Regions from separate parts of the Stenotrophomonas sp. STEN031 genome, predicted to be linked through region 1. Evidence: predicted binding sites of a transcription regulator. Region 1 holds the regulator's gene; each other region holds the start of a gene.
The links. The regulator FliA, encoded in region 1, starts transcription of late flagellar genes. The targets are predictions, from matches to a motif close to TAAAGTTTNNCNNNCNNNGGCCGATAA.
Positions count from the first base shown of each region.

Region 2: ACVOLQ_RS16430 (methyl-accepting chemotaxis protein) is a predicted target of FliA. The motif match lies at 1,803-1,829, and genes of this name have one in related genera.
Region 3: ACVOLQ_RS17610 (methyl-accepting chemotaxis protein) is a predicted target of FliA. The motif match lies at 4,510-4,536, and genes of this name have one in related genera.
Region 4: ACVOLQ_RS16420 (chemotaxis protein CheW) is a predicted target of FliA. The motif match lies at 7,047-7,073, and genes of this name have one in related genera.

Region 1 is NZ_JBRREA010000073.1:3,176-11,523, reverse strand. Features, by position in the region: gene motD (flagellar motor protein MotD) at 1-592, opposite strand, end outside; gene ACVOLQ_RS20265 (flagellar motor protein) at 596-1,336, opposite strand; gene ACVOLQ_RS20260 (chemotaxis protein CheA) at 1,583-3,448, opposite strand; gene ACVOLQ_RS20255 (protein phosphatase CheZ) at 3,452-4,072, opposite strand; gene cheY (chemotaxis response regulator CheY) at 4,072-4,464, opposite strand; gene ACVOLQ_RS20245 (RNA polymerase sigma factor FliA) at 4,478-5,227, opposite strand; gene ACVOLQ_RS20240 (MinD/ParA family ATP-binding protein) at 5,224-6,108, opposite strand; gene flhF (flagellar biosynthesis GTPase FlhF) at 6,095-7,687, opposite strand; gene flhA (flagellar biosynthesis protein FlhA) at 8,074-8,348, opposite strand, start outside.
Region 2 is NZ_JBRREA010000041.1:31,368-36,229, forward strand. Features, by position in the region: gene ACVOLQ_RS16430 (methyl-accepting chemotaxis protein) at 1-1,679, opposite strand, end outside; gene ACVOLQ_RS16435 (methyl-accepting chemotaxis protein) at 2,090-4,723, opposite strand; partial or broken gene ACVOLQ_RS16440 (methyl-accepting chemotaxis protein) at 4,861-4,862, opposite strand, start outside.
Region 3 is NZ_JBRREA010000049.1:21,471-29,818, forward strand. Features, by position in the region: gene ACVOLQ_RS17595 (McrB family protein) at 1-1,550, opposite strand, end outside; partial or broken gene ACVOLQ_RS17600 (IS3 family transposase) at 1,641-2,743, shown strand; gene ACVOLQ_RS17605 (helix-turn-helix domain-containing protein) at 3,148-3,474, shown strand; gene ACVOLQ_RS17610 (methyl-accepting chemotaxis protein) at 4,668-6,542, shown strand; gene ACVOLQ_RS17615 (putative bifunctional diguanylate cyclase/phosphodiesterase) at 6,613-8,348, shown strand, end outside.
Region 4 is NZ_JBRREA010000041.1:22,428-30,775, forward strand. Features, by position in the region: gene cheD (chemoreceptor glutamine deamidase CheD) at 1-169, opposite strand, end outside; gene ACVOLQ_RS16400 (CheR family methyltransferase) at 166-1,011, opposite strand; gene ACVOLQ_RS16405 (methyl-accepting chemotaxis protein) at 1,025-3,184, opposite strand; gene ACVOLQ_RS16410 (methyl-accepting chemotaxis protein) at 3,541-5,913, opposite strand; gene ACVOLQ_RS16415 (hypothetical protein) at 5,997-6,380, opposite strand; gene ACVOLQ_RS16420 (chemotaxis protein CheW) at 6,505-6,996, opposite strand; gene ACVOLQ_RS16425 (flagellar brake protein) at 7,228-7,998, opposite strand.

The DNA.
Region 1 (8,348 bases):
CTTCCACCCGCACGCCATTGGGTGCATCCAGCAGCACGTCGGCCAGCGTACCCAGGGTGTTGCGTGCGCCTGCGTCCAATGCCGCCGAGCCGGTGCTGAACAGGATGTCGCTGTTGATCTCGACTTCGATCCACAGCTCGGTGCGGCGCACGGTGATGACACCTTGCTTGACCAGCGGCGCCAGCGATCTGCTGAGTCGATCGGCAATCTGGTTGAGCTGGCGCTCGGCGCGCTGCAGCTGTTCCTGGTTGTGCGCCGAAACCGGCATGCGCATATGCGATGCCATCGATGGAAGCTGGGTTGGGTCGGCCATGGCACCACCGGTCATGCTGGGCGAGCGGATCACCGACGGGGTGTCGTGGCCGCCGCCCTGGATCTGCATGTTGCCTACCTGGACCTGGGTGATGGTGCGTGGTGCGCCACCGAAGGCCGTGGTCAGGGCATCGGCCATCACCCGGTACTTGCCTTCGTTCAACGAGGAGATCGCGTACATCACCACGAAGAACGCGAGCAACAGCGTCATCAGGTCGGCATAGGGGATTGCCCATGCTTCATGGTTGGCGTGCTCTTCGTGATGCTTGCGACGGGCCATGGTTCAGTTCACGAAGCCAGCCAGGCTGTTTTCGATATTGCGCGGGTTCTCACCCTGGGCAATGGCGATCAGGCCTTCGATGATCATCTCGCGCTCACGGCAGCTGCTGGCGATCACGCTCTTGAGCTTGGCCGACACTGGCAGGAACAGCAGGTTGGCCGAGGCGATGCCATAGATGGTGGCGGTGAACGCGGCGGCAATGCCGTGGCCCAACTTGCTGGGGTCGGCCAGGTTCTTCATCACCGCGATCAGGCCGAGCACGGCACCGATGATGCCCAGGGTGGGCGCGTAGATGCCCATGCCTTCGAACACCTTGGTGGCGGCCAGGTCCTGTTGCTCCTGGCTGCCGAGCTCGATTTCCAGCATGTGGCGGATGGTGTCCGGCTCGACACCGTCAACCACCAGTTGCAGGCCTTTGCGGATGAACGGGTCGTCCTGCAGGTCCACCTGCGGTTCCAGGCCGAGCAGGCCCTGGCGGCGGGCGATATTGCTCCAGTCCACGATCTGCTGGACCAGCGCGCGACGATCACTGGCCGGTGGCCGGATGACCCAGCGCACGATCTTGAAGGCATGTTTGAAGACCGCTGGCGAGGTGTGCAGCAGGATGGCGGCGAGGGTGCCGACAATGACGATCACGAAGGCAGCAGGTGACCACAGCGAGGACAGGCCGGCGCCTTTGAGGATGCTGCCACCCACCAGGGAGGCGAGGGCGAGGAAGAGTCCAATGATGCTGAGTCGGTCCATGGTGCGTATATCGGCCTCGTTGTAACGGTCTTGAATCAGTGAGCGGTGCAGCTGTTGTTGCAGGCGCTGTTGCTTTTGTTAGCCCCTCTCCCGCCTGCGGGAGAGGGGTTGGGGTGAGGGCAGCTCTGGCTTTGAAAGCTGAAAGCGCCCCTCACCCGCCCCGTCTTCGCGGGGCTGCCCTCTCCCGCAGGCGGGAGAGGGGACTAGCGGGATCGCGAGATTGCAGGCCGCTCGCGTCTGCATTGCTCAGCCCTGCACCCCTCGCAGCCCATCCACATCCAGGATCAGTGCCATGCGGCCATCACCAATCAAGGTGGCGCCGGCATAGCCGTTGAGGCCGCGCAGGGCGCGCGGTAGTGGTTTGATCACCACTTCCTCGCGGCCGCGTACCTGGTCCACCACCAGGCCGAAGCGCGCTTCGCCCATCTGCAGCACGACGATGGTCAGCAAGGTCGACGGTGCTGGAGTGATGCCCAGCCATTGACGCAGGTCGAGCAGGGCCAAGGTGTGGGACTTGCGGTCCAGCACCGCGCGACCGTCGAACCAGCCCAACGAGGTGGCCGGGGCGTGCAGCACTTCCATCACGCGGGCCAGGGGCAGGGCGTAGACGTCTTCGCCAGCCTGTACCAGCAGCGTGGGCAGGATCGCCAGCGTCAATGGCACGCGGATCAGGAAGCGGCTGCCGCGGCCCAGCTCGGATTGGATCTGGATCTGGCCGCTGAGTTCGCGGATGCGCGACTGCACCACGTCCATGCCGACGCCACGGCCGGATATATCGGTGACTTCCTGCTTGGTAGAGAAACCGGGCAGGAAGACCAGGTGCAGGCACTCTTCACTGGTCAGGCGGGCGGCGGCTTCCGGGTCAAGCAGGCCCTTGTCGCGGGCCTTGGCGCGCAGACGTTCCGGGTCAATGCCGGCGCCGTCGTCCTGCACCTCGATGCTGACGTAGTCACCTTCCTGCTGGGCGGATAGCCGTACCCGGCCCATTCGCGGCTTGCCCTGGGCTTCGCGCAGCTCCGGCGATTCGACGCCATGGTCGATGGCATTGCGGACCAGGTGCACCAAGGGATCGGCCAGCGCTTCGACGAGGTTGCGGTCCAGTTCGGTATCGGCGCCGATCAGCTCCAGGTCGACTTCCTTCTGCAGTGAGCGGGCGACATCGCGCGCAACCTTGGGAAAGCGCGAGAAAACCTTGCCAACCGGCTGCATGCGGGTGCGCATCACCGCCGATTGCAGGCGCGCGGTGGCGATGTCCAGGGTGGAAACCGCACGGTCCAGTTCTTCGTCTTTCAGGCGCGTGCGCAGGGTCTTGAGCCGATTGCGCGCCAGCACCAGTTCGCCGATCAGATTGACGATGGCGTCCAGGCGCTTGGTATCCACGCGCACGGTGTGCTCGGGCTCGGCGGCCTTTGCAGCGGCCGGCTTGGCAGCCGCGGGCGCAGGCCGGGCGGGCGTCGCGGGTGCCGGCTTCGGTTTCGGCGGCGTGGCCGCAATGGGCTGCACGGCGACGGCACCGGGCGCCGCGCCCCCGTGCAGCTTGTCCAGCAGTGCCTCGAATTCGTCCTCGTCGATCAGGTCATCGCCGGCCTTGCTGGCGGCGATGGGCTGGGCGCCGGGTGTGCCGCTGCCATGCAGTTCGTTGAGCAGGGCCTCGAACTCGTCTTCGCTGATCAGGTCGCTGTCACCTGCATTGACGGCGACCGCGGTCGGCTGCGGCGCGGCAACGGCCGCGGCGGTACCGACATCGAACTGCGCGATCAGCGCGGCGGGCGCGTGCTCTGGATCGGTGCCGGAAGACACCGCGTCGAGCATGGCCTGCAGCCAGTCCAGCGATTGCTGGGCGGCATCGAAATGATGCGCCAGCAGTTCGGCCTTGCCGGCGCGGGCCATGCCCAGGGTTTCCTCGGCGGCGTGGCACAGCTCCACCATTGGCGTGATCGCCAGAAAACCGGCGCCGCCCTTGAGGGTGTGGAAACCACGGAACACGGCGTTGAGCTGGTCGCTGTCGTGCGGTGCCTGCTCCAGCGTCACCAGCTGCTCGCCGAGACGATCCAGGATCTCCTGCGCTTCGAGGATGAAGTCGGCGGCGATGTCGTCGGCAAAAGCACTCATGGCTTACAGCCCCAGGTCCGAGAGCAGATCGTCGGCGTCGACCTGGGAAACGGCATGGCGGTCCAGGCCATTGACGGCGGGACCGGCCAGGCCATGGTTGCGTGCGTCTTCTTCCGGCGGCGGCAGACCGAGCGCACCAAACCCTTCGTGCACGCGGCGGACGATGCCAACCACACGGCGGATGATCTGCCCGGTCAGGTCCTGGTAGCTCTGGGTCAGCGCGACTTCGGTGAGGTTGTGGCGGATGCGTTCGAGGATTTCGCCCTGTTCGGCATTCAGCCCATCCGCACGCAGACGCTCGGTCAGCGCCCGGCATTCTTCAGCCAGGTCGAGCGTGCGATGGGTGGCCTGCTCGGTCATCTGCACGACGTGGTCCAGACGCGCACAGGCATCGTCCAGCTCGCCGGCTTCGCTGGGCACGCTGGGCAGTTCGCCCAGGGCCTGTCCGAGTTCACGGGCGAGCCGGCCCAGGCCGGACATCATCGGCTGCGCGCGCAGGGCGGCGAGTGCGTCGATTTCCCGGCGCCAGCCAGCCTCATCGCCACTTTCCAATGCTGCCAGTGCGTCCTGCAGGCGCTGCACCAGGGCCGATTTGTCGCTCAATGCTTCCCCGAGGCGGTCCATCAGGCGCTCGCTGCCAGGCGTTCGAAGATCTTGCCCAGCTTCTCTTCCAGCGTCTGCGCGGTGAAGGGCTTGATGATGTAGCCGTTCACGCCGCTCTGCGCGGCCTCGATGATCTGCTCGCGCTTGGCCTCGGCGGTAACCATCAGTACCGGCAAGGTCTTGAGCTTGGCGTCATTGCGGATCGCCTTGAGCAGCTCGATGCCGGTCATCACCGGCATGTTCCAGTCGGTGACGACGAAATCGAACGGCTGGCTCTGCAGCAATGACAGCGCGGCATGCCCGTCCTCGGCTTCGGCGGTGTTGGTGAAGCCCAGATCGCCGAGCAGGTTCTTGACGATGCGACGCATCGTCGAGAAGTCGTCAACGATCAGGATGCGCATGTTCTTGTTCAAAAGGCTTTCCTCTTCATGGTTCCTCGAGGCCGGCGTCGGCCGCCTCGAAAATCTTCAGTCGGCCACGCAGACGCAGCATGGCCTGGCCGTGGATCTGACAGACGCGGGATTCGCTGACGCCCAATACCGCGCCGATTTCTTTCAGGTTCAATTCCTGTTCGTAGTACAGCGACAGCACCAGCTGTTCGCGCTCGGGCAATTGGCCGATGGCCTTGCCCAGCTCGGTGCCGAACTGGCTGCGCTCAAGAACCTGCTGCGGGGTGGGCCCACCGGTAGTCGGGGTGTCCAACTCGCCCTGGTCTTCGATGCGTGATTCCAGGCTCAGCACCTGGCCGCGCGAGGCGTCTTCGACCAGCCGCATGTATTCGGGTAGCGGCAGCTCCATTGCCTCGGCCACTTCACTGGCACTGGCCGCGCGGCCGGAACTTTGCTCGAGCCGGCGGATGGTGGCGGCGGCATCGCGGGCGCGGCGGTGCACCGAGCGCGGCACCCAGTCGCCGCGACGGATCTCATCGATCATCGAGCCGCGGATACGGATCGACGCATAGGTCTCGAACGATGCACCCTGTTCGGCGTCATAGCTGCGCGAGGCTTCGATCAGGCCCATCATGCCGGCCTGGATCAGATCGTCGACTTCGACGCTGGCCGGCAGGCGCGCGGCCAGGTGATGGGCGATGCGGCGTACCAGGTCGGCGTGGCGGGCGATGCAGTCATTGGCCGCGCTGCGCTGGACTTCACGGTAGTGAGCGGCTGCATTGTTCATGCCTTCACCTTCTGCTGGATGATGCGTTCCAGGAAGAACTCAACGCCGCCGCGCGGGGCGGTTGGGGCTTGCCAGCGCGCGGTGCGACGGGCGATTTCGTTGATCGCCAGCGAGGCCGGCGCGGAAGGGTAGAGCTTCACCACTGGTTGCTGGCGCTGCACCGACAGACGCAACCAGTCGTCCTGCGGCACGCAGCCCAGGTAGTTCAGCGAGACATCGATCAGGAACTTCTCGCAGACCCGCACCAGCTTTTCATACAGGGCGCGGCCTTCGTTCGGGTCGCGGACCATGTTGGCCACGACCTGGATACGGTCCACGCCGCGTTCGCGCGAGAGCACCTTGATCAGCGCATAGGCGTCGGTGATCGAGGCCGGCTCGTCGCAGACCACGACCACGGTGTCCTGGGCGGCCTGGCAGAAGGTCAGCACGCTGTCGGTGATGCCGGCCGCGGTGTCGATGATCATCACATCGAGGTCGCGTTCCAGTTCGGAGAACACGTTGACCAGGCCCACATGCTCGGCCGGCTGCAATTCGGCCATGTGCCGACGGCCGGAGGCGGCGGGCACGACCAGCACGCCGTTCGGGCCTTCGATGATGACTTCTTCCAGCGTGGCGCGCCCGGCGACCAGGTCGGCCAGGGTGTGCTTGGGCTGCAGGCCCAGCACCACGTCGATGTTGGCCAGGCCCAGGTCGGCGTCGAGCAGCAGGGTGCGTTTGCCCATGCCTGCCAGTGCCACGGCCAGGTTGGCCGAGACATTGGTTTTACCTACGCCACCCTTGCCGCCCGTCACCGCGATGGTGCGTACCGGACCGGCCGGTTCGTGCCGGGTTGCCGACAGCGGAAAGGTGTTGGTCAGCTTGGCGTACTCACGCGACTGCATTGTTCAACTCCGTGTTGCAGGGCATATCGGCCGCGCGGCGCAAATCTTCAAGGCGGAGTACAAGATTTGCGGCAGAGGCCCGATAAAGGTCTTCCGGAACGTCCTGGCCGTCGGTCACCCAGGTGATCGGCAGGCGGTGATCGACCGCCACTGACAGGGCCGAACCGAAGCGGCCGGTCTCGTCCAGCTTGGTCAGCACCACGCCCTGCGGATTGGCGGCGCTGAAGCGGCGCACCACTTCGTCCATGTCCTGGAAGGCGGTATTGGCCGGCAGCACCAGCAGGGTGCGGATCTGGCCGGCGGCGCGCAGCCACTGCAGCTGGGCGGTGAGGGCGCGGTCGCGCTGGCCCAGGCCGGCGGTGTCGATCAGCACCAGCTTGTAGTCGGCCAGCTTCTGCAGCAGCTGGTTGAGGTCGGTACCGCTATTGGCCTCGTGCACGGCGATGCCGAGCTGGCGGCCGAAGCCGTACAGCTGCTCGCGGGCGCCGATGCGTTGGGTGTCGGTGGTGACCAGGGCCACGTCGCGGGCGGCATGGGCTTCGGCGAAACGCGAGGCCAGCTTGGCGATGGTGGTGGTCTTGCCGGCACCGGTGGGGCCGACCAGGGCGATAACGCCGCCGGTTTCCATCGGGTCGACCGGGGCGATCGGCAACTTCTTGGAGATCAGCCCCAGCATCAGTCCGCGGGCGCGGCTGGGGTCGATGTCGGCCGGAATCTGGGTAGCGACATCGCGGGCCAGGCCGGCGTCGAAGCCGTACTCGTCCATCAGGTCCAAGGCATTGGCGCGCACCGCGCTGCCACGCAGGCGCTCGTCGGTGAAGCGGTTCATTTCGCGCTCGATCAGGTGGCGCATGCCGGCCACTTCCTGGCGCAGCTGGCTGAGCTGTTCGTCGTCGCGAGCGATGATCACCGGTGCGCTGGTCACTGCGCTCACCGGGGAGGTGGCGGCGGCCGCAGTTTCGGTGGCTTCAGCAGCGCTGGTGACCGGCGCTTCCGCCGGCTGCGGGCTAGCGACGGCGGCGATGGGTGCTGCCGCAGCGACCGGGGCTGCGATTGCCTCGATTGCGGGCGCGACAGCGACGGGGGCCACGGCGACCGGGGCAGGGTTGAACACCGGTGCGACAGCAATTGCTGGAACGACGGCAGCGATCGGCTGCTGCAACTCCGGCTCCGGCATCGGCGGGTCGATGACGAAACGTGCGCGTTCGATCGGCGCAGGGGGCGCCATGGTGACGGCGGCGATGGCGTCGGCAAAGCTGGCTTGTTGGGTGACTGCCGGAGCGGCCGCCAACGGCGCAATCGCCGCGGCGCTGCCGACGGGACGGAAAGCCGGCACGATCGGCAGTTCGTCGGCGCTGGCCGGCTGTGTGGCGTAGAAGGTCTGCGGAGCCGGGGCGCGTGGCACCACCGGTTCAACTTCGGCGGGCTTGAGCAGGCCAGCAAAGCGGCTGCCCGGTGCCAGTTCGATGCTGTTGTCGATGGAGCGGCCGGTGGCGCCAACCGCCGAGCGCGCCAAAGCGGCGACGGCCGAGGTGGTGGCGGTGACGGGCTCCGGCTCTGGTGCCTTGCGGCGGGTCATCGCGGCCATGATGGCTTCGGCGGCGCTGCGCGGCTTGGCCGGTGCCGGCGGTGCCGGGCGGCTGGCTTCCAGCGCCTGCTTCACTGCGGTTTCGTCGTAGTGCGCGGCCGCCACGATCTCGACACCTTCCTCGATCCGTCGGTTGGACAGGATCACGGCGTCGGGGCCGTGCTCCTTGCGCACGAGGTTCATGGCGGTGCGCATGTCAGCGGCGACGAAACGTTTGATCTTCATGCTTTGGTACCGGGAGTGGGGCTGCGGCGAAGGAGTGGCGTTGGCGATGTCGAACATGACGTGGCGGGCTCCTTCTTGCGGAATGGGTGCGGTGCAGCAGGTGTCTGGTTTCCGTCACCGGCATGGCTGCCGGCGTCGGCTTTCGGGCTGCCTCAGCTGATCGTGCCGACCAGTTTCAGGCGTTTGTCTTCCGGCACTTCGCTGTAGGCCAGGACCGACAGCGAGGGCACGCTGTGGCGGACCAGGCGCGCCAGCGCGGCGCGTACCGGGGCCGGTACCAGCACTACAGCCGGCTCGTTGCGGGCCTCCTGCTTGCCGACGCAATCGGCAAGACTTTGGTGGAGGCGTTCGGCGAGACCAGGTTCCAGTGCGGCGCCATTGCCTTGTGTTGACTCCTGCAAGACGCGTTCCAATTGCGGGTTGAGGG
Region 2 (4,862 bases), on a different contig from region 1:
TTCAGTGCCAGGATATTGGTCTGGAAGGCGATGCCATCGATCACGCTGATGATGTCGGCGATGCGCTGCGACGATTGTTCGATCGAACTCATGGTCGAGACGACTTGCCCCACCACGTTGCCGCCCTGGGCAGCGACCTCGGCCGCGCCGCGCGCCAGCTGATCTGCCTGACGGGCGTGCTCGGCGTTCTGGCGTACGGTGGAGGTAAGCTCTTCCATCGATGCGGCGGTTTCCTCCAGGTTGGCGGCCTGCTGCTCGGTGCGGCGCGACAGGTCATCGTTGCCCGTGGCGATCTCGCTGGCCGACAGACTGATGCTGCCGCTGGCTGCCTGGATGCGCGAGACGATGCTGCTCAGCTGGTCGACCGTAGCGTTGCCGTCGTCACGCATGCGCGCGAAGACACCGTGGAAATCACCTTCCATGCGATGGGTCAGGTCACCCTGGGCAACCGCCTGGAGCAACTGCGAGAGATGGCCCAGATTGTCTTCGGTGGTTTCCATCAGCGAATTGACACCACCGACCATGCCGCGGAAGTCGTGCTCGAACTGGTCGGCGTTGCCGCGCTGGCTGAAGTCACCGGCGGCGGCGGCGTGGGCCAGACGCTTGATCTCGTTGTTGATCGCTGAAAGGCTGGCCTTGGTACCGTCCATGGCCTGGGTGATGGCTGCCTTTTCGCCCGGCAGACGGTCCATGTCCACCGACAGGTCGCCGCGTGCATAGTGGCGCATCACCTCGACCACGCGCATCTTGACGCCGATATGCTGGGCGACCAGCGTGTTGACCTCACGCACCATGCGCCCGTACTCGCCGGGGAAACGGGACTCATCGATGCGGAAGCTGATCATGCCCTGGTCGTGCTCGCGCGCCATCTCGATCTGCGCGCCGATGACTGCCTTGAGCTGGTGTTGCACGCGCTGCATCGAGACCAGCAAGGCGCCGACTTCGTCCTTGCGGTTGCTGTCGATGGTGCCGTCCAGGCGGCCGTTGGCGACATCGTCCGCGGCACGCAATGCATCGTTCACCGGTCGCACGATGGCACGCACGATCACCATGCCAAGGCCCGCGGACAGCAGCCCCAACAGCAGCATGCAGACCACGATGGCGGTGCTGCTGCGCGTCTGCGCGGCATTGGCATTGGCGACTTCCTTGTCCAGTACCGATGCAACGTGGGCGCTGAGTTTCTCGACGGCCTCGAACAGGTCGCGGCGGCTGATGCGTGACTGGTCGTTGGAGATGTTCTGGGCCAGCTCGAACTGACCTTCGCTGATGGCTTTTTCCATCAGGGCATGTGCGCCGAGGTAGGCATCCAGGGTCTTGCCCAGCTCGGCGTACAGGCTCTGCTGGGTCGCATCGGCAGGCAGGGCTTCGTACTGCTTGCGGTGCTCGACCAATTTCTGCCGCTGGTCGATGATGCGCTGGTTGTACTCGGCGACGAAACCCGGTTCATGCAAATGGGCAAGCTGGGACAACTCGGCGATGCGGATTTCCGCCAGGTCGGCGCGCATCCGCTCCAGATACTGCACGGCAGGCATGTAGCGGGCGCTGACCTCGCCAAGCTGGTTCGTGGCCTGGTGCAGGCGCTGCACCGCAAAGCCGCCCATTGCCAGGGTAGTCAGTGTGGTCAGGGTGAAAGCAACTGCGAGTTTTCTGGCGATGCTGAGGTTGCGAAAGAACTCCATCTCTGACTCTCCGGATCGACTGCAGATTGGGGCGCTGTGCAGGGGCTGCTTGCTGCCCTGGATCACATAGCGCAGTGTCCACGCCGCAATCCTATGCGGGCGTTGTCATAGCCGATAACGGCGTTCTCTGCGTTCGCTGTAGAAGGTTTTCTGACGGAAATTCTGAAGAATTCAGCACAGTTGTTAACGCCAACATCACCTCACTTAGCGGTTCAAATTCATCACGAGGAATGAGTGATGGGCCCAACGCATGGAGTGTGCGTGCCACCACTATTTCACATTGTTTCATCTACTCTCTTACGATCAGCGTTTGAGGGTGCATTACTACCCGGTTTACTCAGCCGGCGAACGTTCGCGCACAAAAAAGCCCCCGGCATGGCTTGCCGGGGGCCTGTAGGGCGATTGGCAGATCAGAACTCCTGCCAGTCGCCGTCATCCATTTTCAGCGCAGTCTGTCCGCCACGTGCGCTGGTGGCGACTGGCCGCAGTCGCTGCCGCGGCGGCGGTGCAACGGCACTGGCTGCTGTTTTTCCCGAGGATTTGCGGGCGTCGTCAGCGGCGATGCGGAACACCGCCACGGCTTCGGTCAGCTGGGTGGCCTGGTCTTCCATCGAGCGTGCGGCAGCGGTGGCTTCTTCCACCAGCGCGGCGTTCTGCTGGGTGGTCTCGTCCATCTGCATGACGGTCTGGTTGACCTGGTCGATGCCAGCGCTCTGTTCCTGCGAGGCTGCCGAGATCTCGGCCATGATGTCGGTCACGCGCTGCACCGAGGTAACGATCTCGTCCATGGTGGTGCCGGCCTGCTGCACCAACACCGAGCCTTCGCCGACCTTGCCGACCGAGTCGTCGATCAGGCCCTTGATCTCCTTGGCCGCCGCCGCCGAACGCTGGGCGAGGGTGCGCACTTCCGAGGCAACCACGGCGAAGCCACGGCCCTGTTCACCGGCACGTGCGGCTTCCACCGCGGCATTGAGCGCCAGGATATTGGTCTGGAAGGCGATGCCATCGATGACACTGATGATGTCGGCGATCTTCTTCGACGAGGCCTCGATGGCGCTCATCGTGGTCACCACCTGACCAACCACGGTGCCGCCCTGGCTGGCCACGCCATGTGCGCCGATGGCGAGCTGGTTGGCCTGGCGCGCATGTTCGGCGTTCTGGCGCACGGTCGAGGTCAGTTCCTCCATCGAGGCAGCAGTTTCCTCCAGGTTGGCAGCCTGCTGCTCGGTCCGGCGCGACAGGTCACTGTTGCCGGTGGCGATCTCGGTGGCAGCCAGGTTGATGCTGGAGGCAGCGTGCTGGATGCGGCCAACAATATCGGTCAGCTGGCCTACGGTTGCATTGGCGTCGTCGCGCATGTCGGCGAATACGCCGTGGAAATCGCCTTGCATGCGCACGGTCAGGTCGCCACGGGCGATGGCCTGCAACAGCTTGGACAGCTCGGACAGGTTGCCATCGGTGGTTTCCATCAGCTGGTTCAGGCTGCTGACCATGTCGCGGAAGTCGTGTTGGTAGGCCGCCGCGTCGCCGCGGACCGAGAAGTCGCCCTGGGCGGCGGCGTGCGCCAGGCGCTTGATCTCGTTGTTGATCGCCGACAGGCTGGCCTTGACCGCATCGACGGTCTCGGTGATGACGGCCTTCTCGCCAGGCAGGCGTTCGATGTCGATCGACAGGTCGCCATTGGAATAGCGCTTGATGACGTCCAATGCCGACAACAGCATCTGGATGTGCGAATTCACCAGCGCGTTGCTTTCCTTGACCATGACTCCGTAGTCGCCGGGGAAGGCCGCCTCATCCATGCGATGGCTGATCGTGCCGGCATCGTGCTGCATGGCCATCTTGCGCTGCGCGCCAATCACCGCTTGCAACTGTGCCTGCATGCGTTGCATGGAGGTGAGCAGGGTCCCCAGTTCGTCGTCTCGTTGCACGCTGACGGCGTTGTCGAGCTTGCCGGCTGCGATGTTGTCGGACAGCGCGACGGCCTGGTTCAGTGGCGTGAACACAAATCTGCGCAACAGCAGGAACAGCGCGCCACACAGCAGCAGGGCGGCAACGATGCCGACCACGATGATCGTCCACAGCAGGGCACGTGCCTGCTGCATCAGCAGGGCGCGGGGCACCACCACGCCAAAGGCGAAAGTCTGCTCGGCGTTGCCTATCTTCAACGGGACATAGGTTTCCACCATGTCCTGGTCAAGGGCCGCGTCGTGATGCTGCTCGAAGGTGATCCTGCCACTGGCGGTGTTGGCCAGCATCGCGCGGGTGTCGGCATCGTCGGCCTTGCTGCCGACCTTGGCCGGGTCGCGGTCGGCGATGATGGTGCCGGTCGGCGACAGCAGGCGCACATAGCCTTGCTGCATCGGGCGCATCTTGGACAGGCGGTCCTGCAACGACTGCAGGGCGAAGTCCACTGTCACCACACCCAGGAACTGGCCATCCTGCACGATGGGTGTTGCCAGCGTGGTCATCAGGATCTTCTTGCCGCCGATCTCGTAGCTATAGGGTTCCAGCACCGAGGGCTTCTTGTTGGCGGCGGGCTGCAGATACCAGTCGCCGTCGCCAGGCACGTCGTAGCCACGCAACGGCTCCTGCACTGGCGCGCCGTCCTGCCAGGCCCAATAGCTCATGAAACGACCGCTGGCATCGTGCCCGTCGCTATCGATGTGGTTGGCGTCGTCGCCATCGAATGCCTGTGGTTCCCACAAGGTGCCGACGCCCACCCATTGCGGATTGTTCAGTGCCTGGGAATGCAATACCTGCGCGGCGCTCAGACGACTGAAGCCGCCCTGCTGGCGCAAGGCCAGGAAGCTGCGTGACAAGGTGTCATTGGCCTCGAAGCCGCGGCCCAGTTCGGCGGAGATGCGTTGGGCCTCAAGTTCGGCCATGTTCTCAAGGCTGACCCGGGATGCCGACAGCAGCGCATCACTGCTGCGCAGGTAGATGAACAAGGCGGTGAGGCCGAATGCGAACGTAGCGACCAATGCCGTTCCCAGCATCAAGCGCATTGCAATACTGCGGGTTAGGAAGTTCGTGGGCAAGGACATGGGGTGCTGCTGGCCTGGAAGGTAAGGGGTTTGTCAGTACATCGGCATTTGCGGGCGTTGCTGGAGTGTCCTGTGATGAAAACGTGGACGGCGTCGCCGTTGCCGGGGACGCCGTCTGTCACGGGACCAGCGGGCGATC
Region 3 (8,348 bases), on a different contig from region 1:
AATGGCGTGCGTACGTAGATGTCGTTCTTGAGGGGGCTGATGTAACCCAGCAAGCTCGAGGGGTCGTGCCATCCCGGCTGCACGGGCACGATCTCGAATGCACCATCGGCATTGCCATTGCCTCGCAGGCCTCTCGCGTAGCAGCGAGCGAGCTGAGTTTTGCCGGCGCCACTCAAGCCAGTCAAGACCGCAAAATGCCGGCGCGCATTCGCCCAAAGGCCTGCATGCAATCGGGCCACGAGTTGCAGTGGGAACGCGATGTCCTTGGGGAAGGTAGCCAAAATCGAGGCCACCGAAGGCAGCGTAGTGGCCAACGCGGCCTCAGAGGCCGTGGCCAACATCTCCGTGGTTGGAGACAGCATTGGCGCGGGCGCTAGAACGTCGGGTTCCCAAGTCACGCGAGCGGCCCATTCCTCACCGCTTTCGGTCAGCTGGACTTGCTTACCAGGCACGGATTCCACCAAACTAAGGTAGCGCATCCAATTGATCAGCGCTGTGGGGGCGAAGTTTGTCGTCCACCCAGGATTTACACGTTGCAATGAATCAACGATCTCAGTGAGTAATCTTGGCCCGGCACGCAGCATGACCAACAGATTGTCGAAGCCAAGGATGCGGGTGAGCATCCAATCCGACACTTCCTCTGGATCACCCGTTTCAAGCAGGGCCACACCGCGGTCTGTCAATTGCAGCTCGTCGCCCTCTGCCCGAATGACACCCCATTCCGCCATGAGGCAGTTAAGGTTCGTATTAAGTGTCGCGCGGGTATGCGTGGGATTTTGCGAACGAAGATGTTCGATGAAGTCTTCGCGCTTGCAACCATCCTTCGCGAACTCGAGCATGCCAAGAACAGTCGACAACCCACCGCCGATGCCGGTCATGCCGCGGCGGCGGCGATTGGCGGGCAACGGGTTCAGTTGGATCTCACCAGCCTTATCTCCGGCGACCTCCGTGGCATCGCTGCTTTTGTCCTGAATGAAGTGCACGAATAGCAACCAAGGCAATGTCATCTGCTCTTCAACGCTTCCAGCCTGATCAGTAACCTCGGCAAGGCGATCAAGCACGCGCTGATGCAACGCCGTACGATGCTCAAGTCCGGGAGTCAGGCCTATGGCACCCCCCAATCTGCGCAGCTTGTGGAAGTGCGCGACGGTCGTGAAATGGTGGGGCCAGAGGGAGGCAAACAGGCGATACATGTTTAATCGTGGCCGACGGTCCGTGAGCGCCCGAACATGCGTTTCGATGTCGTCCCATGCCTTAGCAAACCATTGAATGCATTCCTGCGGATCAGTAGGGATGGGCGATTGCTTTAGCTCCCACAGCTGGCGCGCGATTGCCGGATCGGCGATCACGCGGGATACGTCGATGTGTCCTTGGCCGGTGGCAGACACAGTCTCGTTCTCCCACAGCTCCTTCTGGAATTTCGGGCTCGTAAAAGTCGCTTCATTTACACTGGCCACATACTGAAGCCACTCAGCAAGCCTCTTCAGCCAATCATCCAGGTGGCGCTGACTCCGATGCCGCTCTTGCGCCACCCTGCACGCCTCGCGCAATGAATTTTCATCCTTGAGATCCCGACGTCCCCCCGGTTTTGAGTAGCACGGCGAATTGGAGTCCAATCCCACCTGACCAGGAGATTGGACGTGAAGAAACGCTTTTCCGAAGAACAGATCATCGGTTTCCTGCGTGAAGCCGACGCCGGCATGGCGGTCAAGGACTTATGCCGCCGACATGGCTTCAGCGAAGCCTCGTACTACCTGTGGCGCAGCAAGTTCGGCGGCATGAGCGTGTCCGATGCCAAGCGGCTCAAGGAGCTGGAGGCGGAGAACACCCGGCTGAAGAAGCTGCTTGCCGAGCAGATGTTCGAGAACGACGTCATCAAGGACGTGCTGCGAAAAAAGCCGTGACCGCACCGGTGCGTAGGGCACTAGTGCGGGAGATGATCGATCGCGGTCTCAGCGAGCGGCGGGCCTTGGGGGTGGCTCGGATGAGCGCCAGTGCGTTCCGCTACCAAGCCCGGCCCGACCGGAACGTCGAGCTGCGCGAACAGATCCATGCGCTGGCCATCCGGCACAAAAGATACGGCGTCGGGATGATCCACCTCAAACTTCGGCAGGCAGGCTGGCCGGTTAACTACAAGCGCGTTGAACGGCTGTACCAGGAAGCCAAGCTGCAGGTGCGGCGCCGCAAGCGCAAGAAGGTGCCGGTTGGTGATCGGCAGCCGCTGTTCCGGCCGACCTCGGCCAACCAGGTGTGGTCGATGGACTTCGTATTCGACCGCACTGGCGAGGGGCGCGTGCTGAAGTGTCTGACCATCGTCGACGATGCGACCCACGAGGCGGTGGCCGTCGAAGTGGAGCGGGCGATCTCGGGTAATGGGGTGGCTCGCGTTCTGGACCGCCTCGCGCTACGCCGCGGCCTGCCTCTGGTGATCCGCTCGGACAATGGCAAAGAGTTTTGCGGCAAGGCCATGGTGAAGTGGGGACATGAGCGAGGTGTCGTGCTGCGGCTGATCGAGCCGGGCAAGCCGAACCAGAACGCTTACATCGAGAGCTTCAACGGAAGGCTGCGCGACGAATGCTTGAACGAGCACTGGTTCCAAAACGTCCTTCACGCTCGCACCGTAATCGAGACCTGGCGCCGGGAATACAACGAGGAGAGACCGAAGAAAGCACTGGGCGGGCTGACGCCCGCCGCCTACGCCAAACGGATGGCCAAGATCGGCTACCCTAACCCCGGACTCTAAATGGCCCCGCTACTGAAAGCGGGGGGACGTCGACGTGGGCGTCGGGGCGGATCTGCCACCGCTGGTCAGGCCATGGCACCTGGATCACGCCCATCCCCCGCAACGTATCTAGCACCAGCAGGGCTGAGTGGTGGGTTGGGGCCAAGGCGAGTCGATCGGCATGTGCCTTCAGCAGTGCCGCCAAGAACAAGGTCCCGCGCAGGCCCAGTTCCTCCAGCGTGGCAATCTGGCTTGCGCCGGAGGGCGTGTGCGTGGAGGCCCCGGGATCGGAACCGGCGGTTGGTGCGCTTGGGCGGGACATGACAACTGCGGAAGGCAGGATGGTTGCTTGAAAACTAAGAATATCTTAGTATGCAACATAGGGTACATGCGCCATCCTTACGGTATTGCCATAGGGTGCGCGTGTGCCATCGTCCGCCGACTCACTGCCGACCTTTGCCCGTCGCCTGAAACAGGCCCGCCTGCGTGCGGGTCTGCCGCAGAAGGAAGTGGGCATCCGGGCCGGTATGGATCCCTATGTGGCCAGCCCCCGCGTAAACCAATACGAGCGTGGCAAGTATGAGCCCAAGCTCGAGACCAGCGAGCGACTGGCCGAGGCTTTAGGCGTACCCCCGGCCTTCCTGTACACCAGCGATGAACTGCTCGCCAAGGTCCTGCTGCGATGGAACGGGCTGACCCGGCAGCAGAAGCGCGATGTGCTGCGGATGATCGAGCCCGCACCCGAGAAGTGACGTCCTAAGTCTGGATAGGTTGCGCTCCGGTATGGCCGTGCACGGCTTACAACGCAGGGACAGCAGTGGAGGCCCATCACCGATGCGATCGGTAGAAGCAATGGGCCGTCAACTGATGAGAGGTATCTGGCGGAACGAAGATTAGCTCAAGACTTAGATATCAGCCTCGCTCAGTCAAGTGAAAGGGCGGGGCTGAGAATGCCCGGGCAGAACGAGCCACGCATCTCGACATCGAAGCAATTCATGCGAGCTATCAATTCTTCGCGCGTTTAAGGATCACTCAAATTCGGCCTGCCCCAGCCAAAACGATCGGCGACCACGTTTTGGTTGCAGCTGCAAGTTTGCTTGTTGCCCCGATCCTGGCGGGCCTATGATCAGGCCGTTTCTGGGACGGTCCAAGGAAAGGAGCTATATGGAGAGGCCCCTGGTTGGCTACGGCTTTCGACAATTGAAAAGCAGCTTGATTCTCAAGCTGTCGCAGGGTGGTCTAAGCGATGTGTCCAGAGTTCGCCTACTCGCGTTTGTCAACATAGCTCGTATGCTAATGGTGGCAAGTGAAGAGGAACAATCGACGATGGCTGCGATGTCACGAGAATCGGGCAAGAGTCGCCTCGATGACTTGGAGCATGAGTTGCTTGCCAACCTATCGGACCCAACTCTTAGCGAGGCATTGAGGGAGCGCCTAGTTGCCTACCTCAGCATGATCCGAGTTCTCATGGTGGCTAACGAAATGGAACAACGAGAATCCGGACTCGATCTGCTTAACCTATTCGAGCGTTTCTGCTTGGGTGAATCAGTCGCGAGCGTGCTCTCTTCGCTAACCAGACCAAACTAATGCCATTGCTGACTGTCTCTTGCCGATGCGCGGCAAGCCAATCTTTGCACTAGAGAGCGGCGATACCAGTAGTGGGCGATGGCAGTTCATTGCCGAGGCCGACCCTCTCTACGACGGCTTGGGTCCATCCGCAGCTGCGCCCGTTGGGCAGAAAAGGCCCTCGCGATAACTTTCGGTCACTTGCTGTCGGATCGGACCCTTAAAGTTCAGCCAAGCGGGGCCGCTAAGGGGAGGAATATCGATAAAAATTCTACAGGATTGCGAGATGCGCTCATTCTTAAAGCAGGCACGGGCCCGAAGCCGTTTTCTTGTCGGGTGCCAGGATGAGCGTTCTCAAATTACTGCCGTCAATCGCGTGATGGCCGTCATCGAGTTTGATCTGGAGGGCAGAGTCCTGCACGCCAACCAGAACTTCTTGAACATCATGGGCTACAGTCTTGATGAGCTCAAAGGACAGCATCACAGCATGTTTGTGCCGCCATCAGAACGTAGCGATGGCGACTACCGGACATTCTGGGACAGTCTCCGAGCCGGGAACTTCGAAGCTCGTCGTTTTCGCCGCGTTGGAAAAGGCGGACGAGAAGTGTGGTTAAACGCTTCATATAACCCGCTTCTGGACAAAGCTGGAAAGCCATACAAAGTCGTCAAGTACGCGACTGACATCACCGATCAGATGCATCGAACGAGTGAGTACGAAGGGCGCATTGATGCTATCGACAAAGTTATGGCTTCAATTGAGTTCTCACTGGAGGGGACTATCCTGAGCGCCAATCAGAATTTTCTAAATACGATGGGTTATCGATTGGATGAGATCCAGGGCAGGCATCACAGCATCTTTGTCGATCTCAACACCAAGAATTCTGAGGGGTACGCTGAATTCTGGCGGAAACTCAGTCAAGGAAGGTTTGATGCCGGTCGCTACAAACGAGTGGCAAAAGGGAATCGGGATGTCTGGATACAGGCTTCGTACAATCCTGTACTAGATTCTTCAGGCTTGCCGTACAAGGTGATTAAGTACGCTACCGACATTACAGAACAGGTGACGATCTCTGCGGATGCAGAGGGGCGCATAAAGGCAATCGGAAAAGTCATGTCAGTCATCGAATTCTCGATGAGCGGACTGATACTCGATGCCAACGAGAACTTCTTGGCTGCGATGGGCTATCGGCTAGACGAGGTTCGCGGAAAGCATCACAGCATTTTTGTGGATGCAGACTATGGGCGCTCGGAAGAATATCGAACTTTCTGGGGAAAGCTAGGGCGTGGTGAATACGATGTTGGTCGGTACAGGCGCCTCGGAAAGCTCGGTCAGGAAATATGGATCCAAGCTTCCTACAATCCGATTTTTGACGCTTCCGGACATCCATTTAAGGTAGTTAAGTATGCAACGGACGTGACAGAGCAAGTCCGCTCCGCCCACGAAATGCGTCAACTGGTGATTCAAGCCACGGATATCGCACAGAACGTGCGTACCGCTGCTCGTGGCATCGCTGCTAGCAACCATGATCTGGCAGGACGCTCTATGTCTCAATCTGAGTTTGTCCGCCAGACTTCAGAGTCGATTGAAGGATTAGCCCACAATGTGCGCGCCAACTCCCAACATGCTGACGATGCCCGCCAGGTAGCCAAGAACTCTGCGGATGCCGCTAAGCGTGGAGTCGCAGTGATCTCGGAAGTCGTTACGACTTCAGAAGAGATTAGGGCAGCCAACGAGCGCATGGCGCAAATAATCGGAGTCATTGACGGCATCTCGTTCCAAACCAATATTCTTGCGTTAAATGCAGCCGTGGAAGCGGCGCGCGCAGGAGAGCAAGGGCGAGGATTTGCCGTGGTGGCGCAGGAAGTCAGAAGCCTGGCGCAACGCTGCAGCGTTTCTGCTAAGGAAATACGCGACCTGATTGGAAGCGCTAGAGATCAAGTGACTGATGGAACGCGCTTGACCATGCAAGCCGGCAATGTCATGCAAGAAGTTCTCGGCGCTGTTCTCAAAGTAACGGCAACCGTCGAACAGATTGCGGGCGCGAGTCAGCAGCAGAGTGAAGGCGTTCAGAGCGCCAACCAAGCATTGCAAGCAATCAACAAGCGCGTTCAACAGGACACGCGTCTGATCGATGGGATTTCTTGCTCTGCCCGGGCATTAGAGGCGCAGGCTGAGGCGCTTTTCAGTATGGTCGCGAGCAGTGGAGGGGCATCGAACAGTGACTCTTCTAACATCGCTTCTTCTGCTGCCTAGAAATTTAGTAACTGAGTTAGATCGCTGATCTTCGCTAAGAACTAATGCCGCTGGACTGTATGGATACGCTATGTCTGGAACTTACAATGATATTCTGGTTCTACTTTCGCTTCTTGTAGCAATTCTCGCTTCCTACACTGCATTGGACATGGCAGGCCGGGTGGCTGCAACTAAGGGCGTCGCGTCGCGCTGGTGGTTGATCGGCGGCTCCCTTGCGATGGGCCTAGGCATTTGGTCGATGCATTTCGTCGGGATGTTGGCGTTCGACTTACCGATACCGCTCGGTTACGACCTTGCCATTACACTTTATTCGATGATTGCCGCGATCGGCGCGTCGGTTTTCGCGCTCTGGCTGGTCTCCAGGCCCAAGCTCCCGGTTAGCAGGCTGATGCTTGGCGCGACCCTTACGGGGCTCGGCATCGCGATGATGCACTACCTGGGCATGGCTGCGCTTCAGATGCAGCCCGGAATAGAGTACGACCCCACTTGGTTCGTCTTGTCCATTTTGATCGCAATCGCAGCGTCAGGCACCGCGCTATGGATTGCCTTTCGTCTTAGAGCAGGTGCGCGCGGACAATACCGTTGGCGCTTTGTTGCGGCCGTGATCATGGGGCTTGCGATCGTAGGCATGCACTACACTGGCATGGCTGCTGCGCGGTTCTTGCCGGGCAGCTGGTGCGGTGCAGCGCGTGATGGTGGTGTGCCAGCACATTGGCTGGCAGTCTTGGTAGTTGTCACTACGGTCGCGATTATGGGAGTTGCATTGATCGTATCGGTGCTGGATCGCCAAATGCATCTAAGAACGCGCCATCTTTCCAGGTCGTTGGCGCGTGCACACGATCAACTCGTGCAGGCCGCTCTACATGATCCGCTGACAAGGCTTCCCAATCGCGTTCTCCTTCAGGATCGACTTGAACAGTCTATTGAGAAGGCACAGCGAAAACGCGAACAGTTTGCTGTCATGTTTCTTGATTTGGACGGATTCAAGAGCATAAACGACGCCTATGGTCACCAAGCCGGCGATGCCCTTCTCCTGAGCGTCGCTGAACGGATCCGCGAATTGCTTCGAAGCCAAGACACTTTTTCGCGCATGGGCGGCGATGAGTTCGTCTTGATCGTGCCCACCAGTGATTCTCAGGATGCTGCTGTTGTAGCTCAGAGGATAATCGACACAGTAGCCCTCTCTATTAGTATCGAGTCTGCTGAAGTGCATGTCACAGCTAGCATTGGCGTGGCTATGTATCCTTCCGACGGAGCCACTGAGCGAGAGCTAGTGGCACATGCCGACGCAGCGATGTACCACACTAAGAACAATGGCAGGAACGGATATACGTTCTATTCGCCTTCCATGAACGTCAGCGCTCATCAACAGCTTGAGCTTTTGAGCGACCTACGAAGGGCCATAGATCGTAAAGAACTTGTTCTACATTACCAGCCAAAATTCGCCGGCCCAGATTGCTCGTTGGTTGGCTTGGAAGCACTTGTCCGTTGGTGTCATCCAGAGCATGGTCTCTTGCAGCCAAGTGAATTTATTCCAGTCGCGGAGCGCAGCGGGTTGATTCTGGCACTGGGCGACTGGGTTCTGAATGAGGCTTGTCGGCAAACAAGGGAATGGAAGAACGATGGATACCAGGTTCCGAGTGTGGCGATCAATCTATCGCCGCTTCAGTTCTCTTCAGCCGCCCTTATCGATACGGTAAGGATGGCATTAGAAAGCAATAATCTTGGCCCTGGTTTGCTTACGCTCGAGATTACAGAGACGACGGCCATGCGCGATGCCGGCGCAACTTTGAGGGTCTTGGACGA
Region 4 (8,348 bases), on a different contig from region 1:
GGATGGGATCGCGGATGCACGCGGCCACGCACGAGCCAAGGATGGTGGTCAAGGCGGTGTCGTCGTCCACCACCAAGTATTGGGTGGGCAGGAGCTTGGCGGCAATCGTCTGGAAGCGCGTATCGCGGTAGCGCATCACCTCATCGGGATAGTGCTGCGGGTTCTTCATGCGCCATTCCTGCGGCTGCGGCGGTACAAGGTGCGTCCACAAGGTTGGATCAGATCTGCGGCGTGCAGGTAGTTCTCCGAATGACCGGTGTAGAGCAGGCTGTCATCGTCCATATGCTGTACCAGGCGCGAGAGGATGCCGCGCTGGGTGGGCTTGTCGAAGTAGATCATCACGTTGCGGCAGAACAGCGCATCAAACGGTCCGCCCACGTCGTAGCGGTTGGACAATAGATTGAGCGGGCGGAACTCGATCAGGGCGCGCAACGCGGGGACAACCCGGCACTTGCCTTCGTTCGGGCCGCTGCCGCGCTGGAAGTACCGTCGCTTCATTGCCGGGTCCAGGCCCGCGATCCGGTCGATCGCGTAAACGCCCTGGCTGGCGGTGGCCAGCACCTGGGTATCGACGTCGGTGGCGATGATGCGCACCGGTGGCGTCATCGAAGAGAAGGCCTCGCAGGCGGTGATTGCAATGGAATAGGGCTCTTCGCCGGTGGAGGCTGCGCATGACCACAGCTTCAGCGGCGCGCGCGTGGCACGCGCCTGCAACTCCTCGCGCAGCTTGTCGAAGTGATGCGGTTCGCGGAAGAACGAGGTCAGGTTGGTGGTCAGGGCGTTGGTGAAGGCCTGCCATTCATCGCCGCCATGCTGCTCCAGCTGGTCCAGATAGTCCTTGAACGAGCGCAGGCCCAGGTTGCGTAGCCGCCGCGACAGACGTCCGTAGACCATGTCGCGCTTGGCCGGGGCCAGCGCAATGCCGGCCCGGGCATGGATCAGCTCGCAGACGCGACGGAAGTCGCGATCATTGAACTCGAAGTCACGCTGGTTGCTGTCCAGATCGATCATGGTCGCGGTTCGCTCAGCTGGCCAGTGCCAGAGCTTGTGGATGTGCGGCCGCAGCGGGTTGTGCGCTCAGCTGAAACACGGCCACAGCCTGATCCAGCAGGTTGGCCTGTTCTTCCATTGCGCGGGCGGCGGCGGTGGCTTCTTCGACCAGCGCGGCATTCTGCTGGGTGGTTTCATCCATCTGCATCACGGTCTGGTTGACCTGTTCAATACCCGCCGACTGTTCCTGCGAAGCGGCCGAGATCTCGGCCATGATGTCGGTGACGCGCTGCACCGCCGAGACGATCTCCCCCATCGTGGTGCCCGCCTGCTGCACCAGTTGCGAGCCTTCATCAACACGTTCGACCGAGTCCTCGATCAAGGACTTGATTTCCTTGGCGGCACCCGCCGAGCGCTGGGCGAGGGTGCGGACTTCGGCAGCAACCACGGCGAAGCCGCGGCCCTGTTCGCCGGCACGCGCGGCTTCCACCGCAGCGTTCAGCGCCAGGATATTGGTCTGGAAAGCGATGCCGTCGATGACACTGATGATGTCGGCAATGCGACGCGAGGACTGCTGGATCTGCCCCATGGTGGTGACCACTTCCTCCACCACCTGACCGCCACGCGAGGCTACCCCGGCCGCACCGATGGCGAGCTGGTTTGCCTGGCGGGCGGACTCCGCATTCTGGCGGACGGTGGAGGTCAGCTCCTCCATTGATGCTGCGGTTTCTTCGAGGTTGGCGGCCTGCATTTCCGTGCGGCGCGACAGATCGGCGTTGCCGGTGGCGATCTCGCCGGCGGCAAGGTTGATGCTGTCGGCCGACTGCTGGATGCCCGAGACGATGCCGGCCAGCTGGTTGACGGTGCTATTGGCGTCGTCCCGCATGCGGGCGAATACGCCCTGGGCATCGCCGCTGAGCTTGACGGTGAGATCGCCATCGGCAAGTGCGCGTAGCAGCCGCGAAACCTCGCCCAGGTTGTCGTCACTGACCTGCATCATGCTGTTCAGCGCCCGCACCATCGCCAGGAAGTCGTGCTCGAAGCGCCCTTCATCACCGCGCAGGCTGAAGTCACCGGCTGCGGCGGCACTGCCGAGGCGCTTGATCTCGTTATTGATGGCAGCCAGGTTGCTCTTGATCGCGGCCATGGTGTCGGTGATGACGCGCTTGTCGCCCGGCAGCAACGGCATGTCCTGGCTGAGGTCGCCCACAGCGTAGCGCTGCGCCAGCGCGATGACCTGCATCTTCACGTCGATGTGATTGGCGACCAATACGTTGGTTTCCTCAACCATCACCCCGTAGTCACCGGGGAACTTACTGGCATCGATGCGGTAACGGATCATGCCGGCATCATGCTGGCGCGCCATCTCGGCCTGCGCGCCGATCACGGCCCGCAGCTGCTCCTGCATATGCGCCATGCTGCTGAGCAGCTGACCCGTCTCGTCCTTGCTGGGCGCGGTGATCCGGTTGTCCATCCGGCCGTTGGCAATGGCCGTGGCCACGGCGGTCGCGTTGCGCAGCGGCAGCACGATGCGATTGCCGATGATCCAGCTCAATGCCAGCACCAGCACGACCAGCACGCCGCCAGCCACGGTCATGATGGCGGTGAATTTGAGGGCCTGGGCCTGCAGATCGTCCATGTAGACGCCGCTGGAAACCACCCAGTTCCAGGGTTTGTACATCCCGGCATAGGCCAGCTTGCCGACTACGCCGTCCTTGCCCGGCTTGGCCCAGCTATAGGCGACGTAGCCACCACCCTTGCGTGCAGCTTCCACCTGCTCGTAGTACAGGCGGACACCGTCCTCGCCACGGAAGTCCTTCATGTCCTTGCCGACCAGGTCGGCGCGGAACGGGTGCATCAGCAGCACGTACTCGGTGTTGTAGATATTGAAATAGTTGACGTCACCATCCGAGCGCATCTTCTGCAGCGCGGCAATGGCGTACTTCTGGGCCTCATCCAGCGGCATCGCGCCGGTCTCGGCTTCCTTGGCGTAATGATCGAGGACCCCATAGCTCATCTCCACCTGGGCGCGCAAGGCCGCCTTGCGGGTCTCATACAGGTCGAGGTACTGCATGCGTGCCGCAATGACCGACAGTGCGATGACGCCGATCACAATCAGTGCCGTCAGCAGGTTCAGCTTGCGCCTGACCGAGATGTTGGAAATGTAGTTGTTCCAGAGCGAGGAGATAGTCATCGAATCCGCTGGTTACCTTGCGGTATCAGCGCTGCGTGAAGGGATACCGGTATATCGGCCAGTTGGGGCCCGAGTTGAGCGCCTTGGAGGGGGCTTTCAGCGAAAGCTGCCAATCCGTTCACGTATGCGAAGAAGCTGACCGGTGTGTTGTTTCGTTTGCTTGCAGGAGCGGCGTAAGCCGCGACGCTGGTGTCGCTTGCAGTCGCTGGCGGTACCTCGACCGGCGGTATGTCAGCTTCGCGGCTTACGCCGCTCCCACAAAAAGAGAAATCCGATGCCAGCGACTGGCATCGGATCTCGGGTGACTCAATCGTTCTGGTTTGCAGTGTTGCCGCCACAACCAACGATGGTGTTTCTTAGAACTCCTGCCAATCCGAGTCGGCCAGTTCAGCTACTGCGGTGCGTGCGGCGGCGGCGCGGCGGCGCGGTGCCGGCGCTGCTGCCTGGACCGCAGGGCGGGGCGCCGGTTCCCGTACGTAAGCCGGGGCGTCGGTGACTGCAGAGCCTTCCTCCAGCTGGAACACGGAGACCACGTTGGCCAGGTGCGCGGCCTGCTCTTCCATCGAGCGGGCGGACGCGGTCGCTTCTTCGACCAGCGCTGCGTTCTGCTGGGTGGTTTCGTCCATCTGCACGATGGTCTGGTTGACCTGTTCGATACCCGCGGACTGTTCCTGCGATGCGGCGGAGATCTCGGCCATGATGTCCGTCACGCGCTGCACCGAGGCGACGATCTCGCCCATGGTGGTGCCGGCCTTGCGGACCAGGGCCGAGCCGTCGGCGACCTTGCCGACCGAGTCGTCGATCAACCCCTTGATCTCCTTGGCGGCACCCGCCGAACGCTGTGCAAGCGTGCGCACTTCCGAGGCGACCACGGCGAAGCCGCGGCCCTGTTCGCCAGCACGGGCGGCTTCCACTGCCGCATTCAAGGCCAGGATATTGGTCTGGAAGGCGATGCCGTCGATCACCGAGATGATCTCGGCAATCTTGCGTGAGGACTGCTCGATCTGGGTCATGGTGGTCACCACCTGGCTGACCACGTCGCCGCCCTGCGAGGCTACCGAAGCAGCGCCGATGGCGAGCTGGTTGGCCTGGCGTGCCGACTCGGCGTTCTGGCGCACGGTGGAGGTCAGTTCCTCCATCGAGGCGGCGGTTTCCTCCAGGTTGGCAGCCTGCTGCTCGGTGCGGCGCGACAGATCGTTGTTGCCAGCGGCGATCTCGGTGGCGGCCGAATTGATCGAAACCGAGGATTGCTTGATTCGGCCAACGATACCGGTCAGCTGCTCTGCGGTGGCGTTGGCATCGTCACGCATGGTGGCGAACACGCCCTGGTACTCGCCATGCATGCGCACGGTCAGGTCGCCGCGGGACAGCGCCGACAGCAGGGCCGAGATCTGTTCCAGGCTGCTGGCATTGGCATCCAGCAGGCTGTTGATCTGCTCAGCCAGCTGCAGGAAGAAGCCATCCTTGTCCGCCGTGCCGATGCGGCCACTGAGGTCGCCTGCGGCAGCGGCCTCGATGATGCGCGCCACTTCCTTCTCGACCTGGGCCTCGGTGCTGCGATCGCGCCATTCAACCACATGGCCAACTGCAACATTGTTGTCGTCGCGGATCACCGAAATGGTCTGCGCGAACTCGGCTTCGCCGAAGCGCATTTCGCGCTTGAACACGCCGGTGCGGTCCAGTGCTTCCAGTACCTTTGCGTCCACTTCGCCACGGTACTCCAGCGCGGTGACGGGCTGGCCGATCAGCGGCTTGCTGGTGTCGTAGTGACTCAGCGACTGGGTGAGCTCTTCGCCATGTTCGCTGAGCTTGTCGAGCAGGGCGCGGTTGGCGTAAACGATCTCCAGGTCGTTGTTGGTCAGGTATACGCCGGTCGAGGAGTAATCCAGTGCGGTACGGATGCGCAGGTTTTCGCTGGCAATGATCTGGTCACGGTCAATGCGTTCGCGCAGGTCGCGCTGCATGCGCTGCATGGCGCGCAGCAGGTCGCCCACTTCATCGGCACGCGATACATCGATCGAGCCGTCAAGTTTGCCGCTGGCCACTTCGTTGGCAACGTCCACCGCACCACGCATCGCGTTGACCAGCGAACGGGCGAACAGCCAGATCAGCGCCAGACCGGCAGCACCACCGACCAGGACTGCAATGACGATCAGCAGGGCCGAGGTCCGGTAGGTCTCCGCGGCCTGCTTGGCAGCGGCCTGGGCACGCGTGTTGTCGTTGGCGGCAAGTGCCTGCAGGGCCGCGTAGGCCTTGCGATGCAGGTTGCGGGTCTCGCCGACGAAGGTATCGATGGCGTCGTCCGGCAGATCCAGTTCCAGCATTTCGTTGACCGCATCATAGGAGGCGGTGGTCTTGCCCCAATCAGCGACAAAAGCGTCAAACAGCTTCTTCTGCTCCGGGTTGTCGATCAACTTCGGATAGGCGGCGATGGTGGTATCGATCTGCAGGCGCAGTTCGGTTGAACGTGCCTTCGCGTCGGCCTTTACGTCATCACTGGCTCGTACCAGGCTCTGGTAGGAGACATTGCGATACTCGCTGACCATGCCGCTCAGCTCACCAGTGGTGCGGAGGCTGGGCATGCGGTTTTCAGCGAGGTCGGTGGTGACGTTGTTCAGCGAGTGCAGGCCGCGGTAGGCGACGATGCCCTGCAACAACATGACGAACAGCACGACGCCGAAAGTAAGCATCAGCTTCGGCTTGAGTTTCAGCGAGTTGATCCACTGCATCTTGCGCGGTCTCCGGGAACAGGCCCCGCCATGTCACAGGCGCGGGGTGGCACGCCGGCGGGGCCGGCGTGACGAAAGGCGGATTACTTGATGTTTGCCAGCTTCAGGTTGGCCGGCGATGCCACTTCGATCTCGGCGCGCGATGCGTCGCGCTGGATCTTGCCGATCACGCAGACCGTCTTGCCTTCCAGGGTTTCCAGCGGGAAACCGAACTTGCTGCGGTTGCTGCCGGCGATGCGGGCCGAGAAGGTGTGGCGCGGGAACATGCCGCCCATGTGCAGGAAGGTTGGCTGGCCCTCGGAGCCTTCGGCGTAACGGGCTTTCTCAACCTTGCCGCAGACCATGCCGTCCTTGCCGGCGAAACGCGCTGCGCTTTCCGGCGGGATCATTTCGGCATCGGCGGCGGCATCGAACGCGACGGTTGCCAGTACGGTGGCAGCAAACAGCGGAAGTACATGCTTGTACATCGGAAACTCCGGGAAGGGAAAGTAAGGCCAGTCGGGGAGGACAGGCATGCAATGGCTATCGGCCTGCAGGTGCCGCGCTTGAATCGCATGCATGAAACTGTGATCGACTTTGCGAAACGCCAGTTCAGGCCGCTTCTTCGGCAACACTCGGCTGGCCGAGGTCGGCGGTGTCGAGCAGGGTCTCGATATCCAGCAGGATCAGCATGCGGTCGTCCTGGGTGCCGATGCCCGAAATGAAGCGGGTATCGACGGCGGCGCCGAATTCCGGGGTCGGGCGGATCTGCTCGGCGTTGAGCGGGATCACGTCCGAAACGCTGTCCACGACGATGCCGACCACGCGGTCTTCGACGTTGAGCACGATCATCACGGTGAAGGCGTCATAGCGGGCTTCATCCAGGCGCAGCTTCAGGCGCAGGTCGATGACCGGCACGATGGTGCCACGCAGGTTGATCACACCCTTGATGTAGTCCGGCGCGTCCGGCACCCGGGTGACGGCGTCGTAGCCGCGGATTTCCTGCACTTTGAGGATATCCACGCCGTAATGTTCATTGCCGAGGGTGAAGCTGAGGTACTCGCCGCCGGTGGTGTCGGCGGACGTGCTGCGGGAGTCATTCATGGCGGATCCTGGTCCTGGCGGGCTGCCGATGCGTTGCGGCTGTTGCACCGGTATCGGCGTAGCGTCGGGGGACTTTAGGAGGCCAAGCGGTAAAGGCGTGGTGCGGCGGCGTGCTCAGGCTGAATTGTGCGCGCCATCATGTTATTGACCGCCAATAGTTTGGCGGATAGTTGGCTGGGAGGACGGTTTGAGGGCAGGCCCCGAAACCGGCGAATGCCGCCGCAGCCTCATTCAATCGCCGTTGCTGCGTGCCTTGCGCAGGCGGTCGATGCGGAAGATGTAGCGCTGGATGCTGTTGTCCGCGCCGCGCGGCAGATCGTCGAAGCGCAGGCCAATGCGGGTCATTTCGGTGCCGTTGGGTTGCTTCTGCTGGCGCAGGTTGCAGACCACCAAGGGGACGGAGATCGGCGTACTTTCCGGGATCTCCAGGATGCAGCCGGGGTAGCGGCTCTGCAGCTTCAGCAGGTTCTGTTCGGGTGGCAGCAGCAGGGCGATACCGCCGGCGCTGATGTCCAGCACACGCCAACGGCTGGGCTCATCGCCTTCCGGGTCTGGCAGTACGCAGTACGGGGAATCGCCGACCGGCGTTTCCAGTCGGTAAAACTCGCGCCGCTGCAGGTGGTAGACCTCCTCCGGCAACGGCACCTCGAACGCGACATGCCCGTCACGCTCGATGCGGCGGTGGCCATGCAGTTGGAAACGCACCATGACCTTGTCGACCTGGCCGAAGCAGAGCAGGCCGCCGGCAGTTTCGACAGTGCGGTTGATCGACGGTACCGGGCTGGCGTCCAGCACCAGGCCATGCATGTCGACTTCCAGTACCGCCGAGGGGAACGCCTGATCGCGCCCATCCGGGTGCACGTTGATCATTGAACGCTGATCAATCATGCCTTGCAGCAGATGGCGCACCTGGTGCGGATTGCGCACCATGTAACGGTCGTCGGCGTACAGGTTGCCGGCGTGCGGTGACGGCGTCGGTGCGAGCGATTCTTTGTCGGGCATGGACACGGTTGCGATTGGGTCGAAGATCAGCGCGGCGCGGATGAGTACGCCATAAACTGTGATAACGGCCGCCTTTTTAGCATCTTTAGCTGGGCTGTTACGAGCTTGCCCGCCGGACGCGGAGCGCAAATGGCTGCCAGCGGCGCGAGCTGCTTCCGGGAATGCTAGGCAGTTGATGGATTCGGCCTGGCCTGGTTGAGTTCAAGCAGGCAGCCGGAGCGTCAGCTCTGTCCCTCACTCAGGGAGGCTCGCGATCAGGGGCGCTGAAGCGTCAGGCCATCTTCCGCACGCGGGAGGGGGCTGGAAAGGAGAAAGAGGGGTGCGGGGCCTTGCCGGGGAGCGAGGAGGGA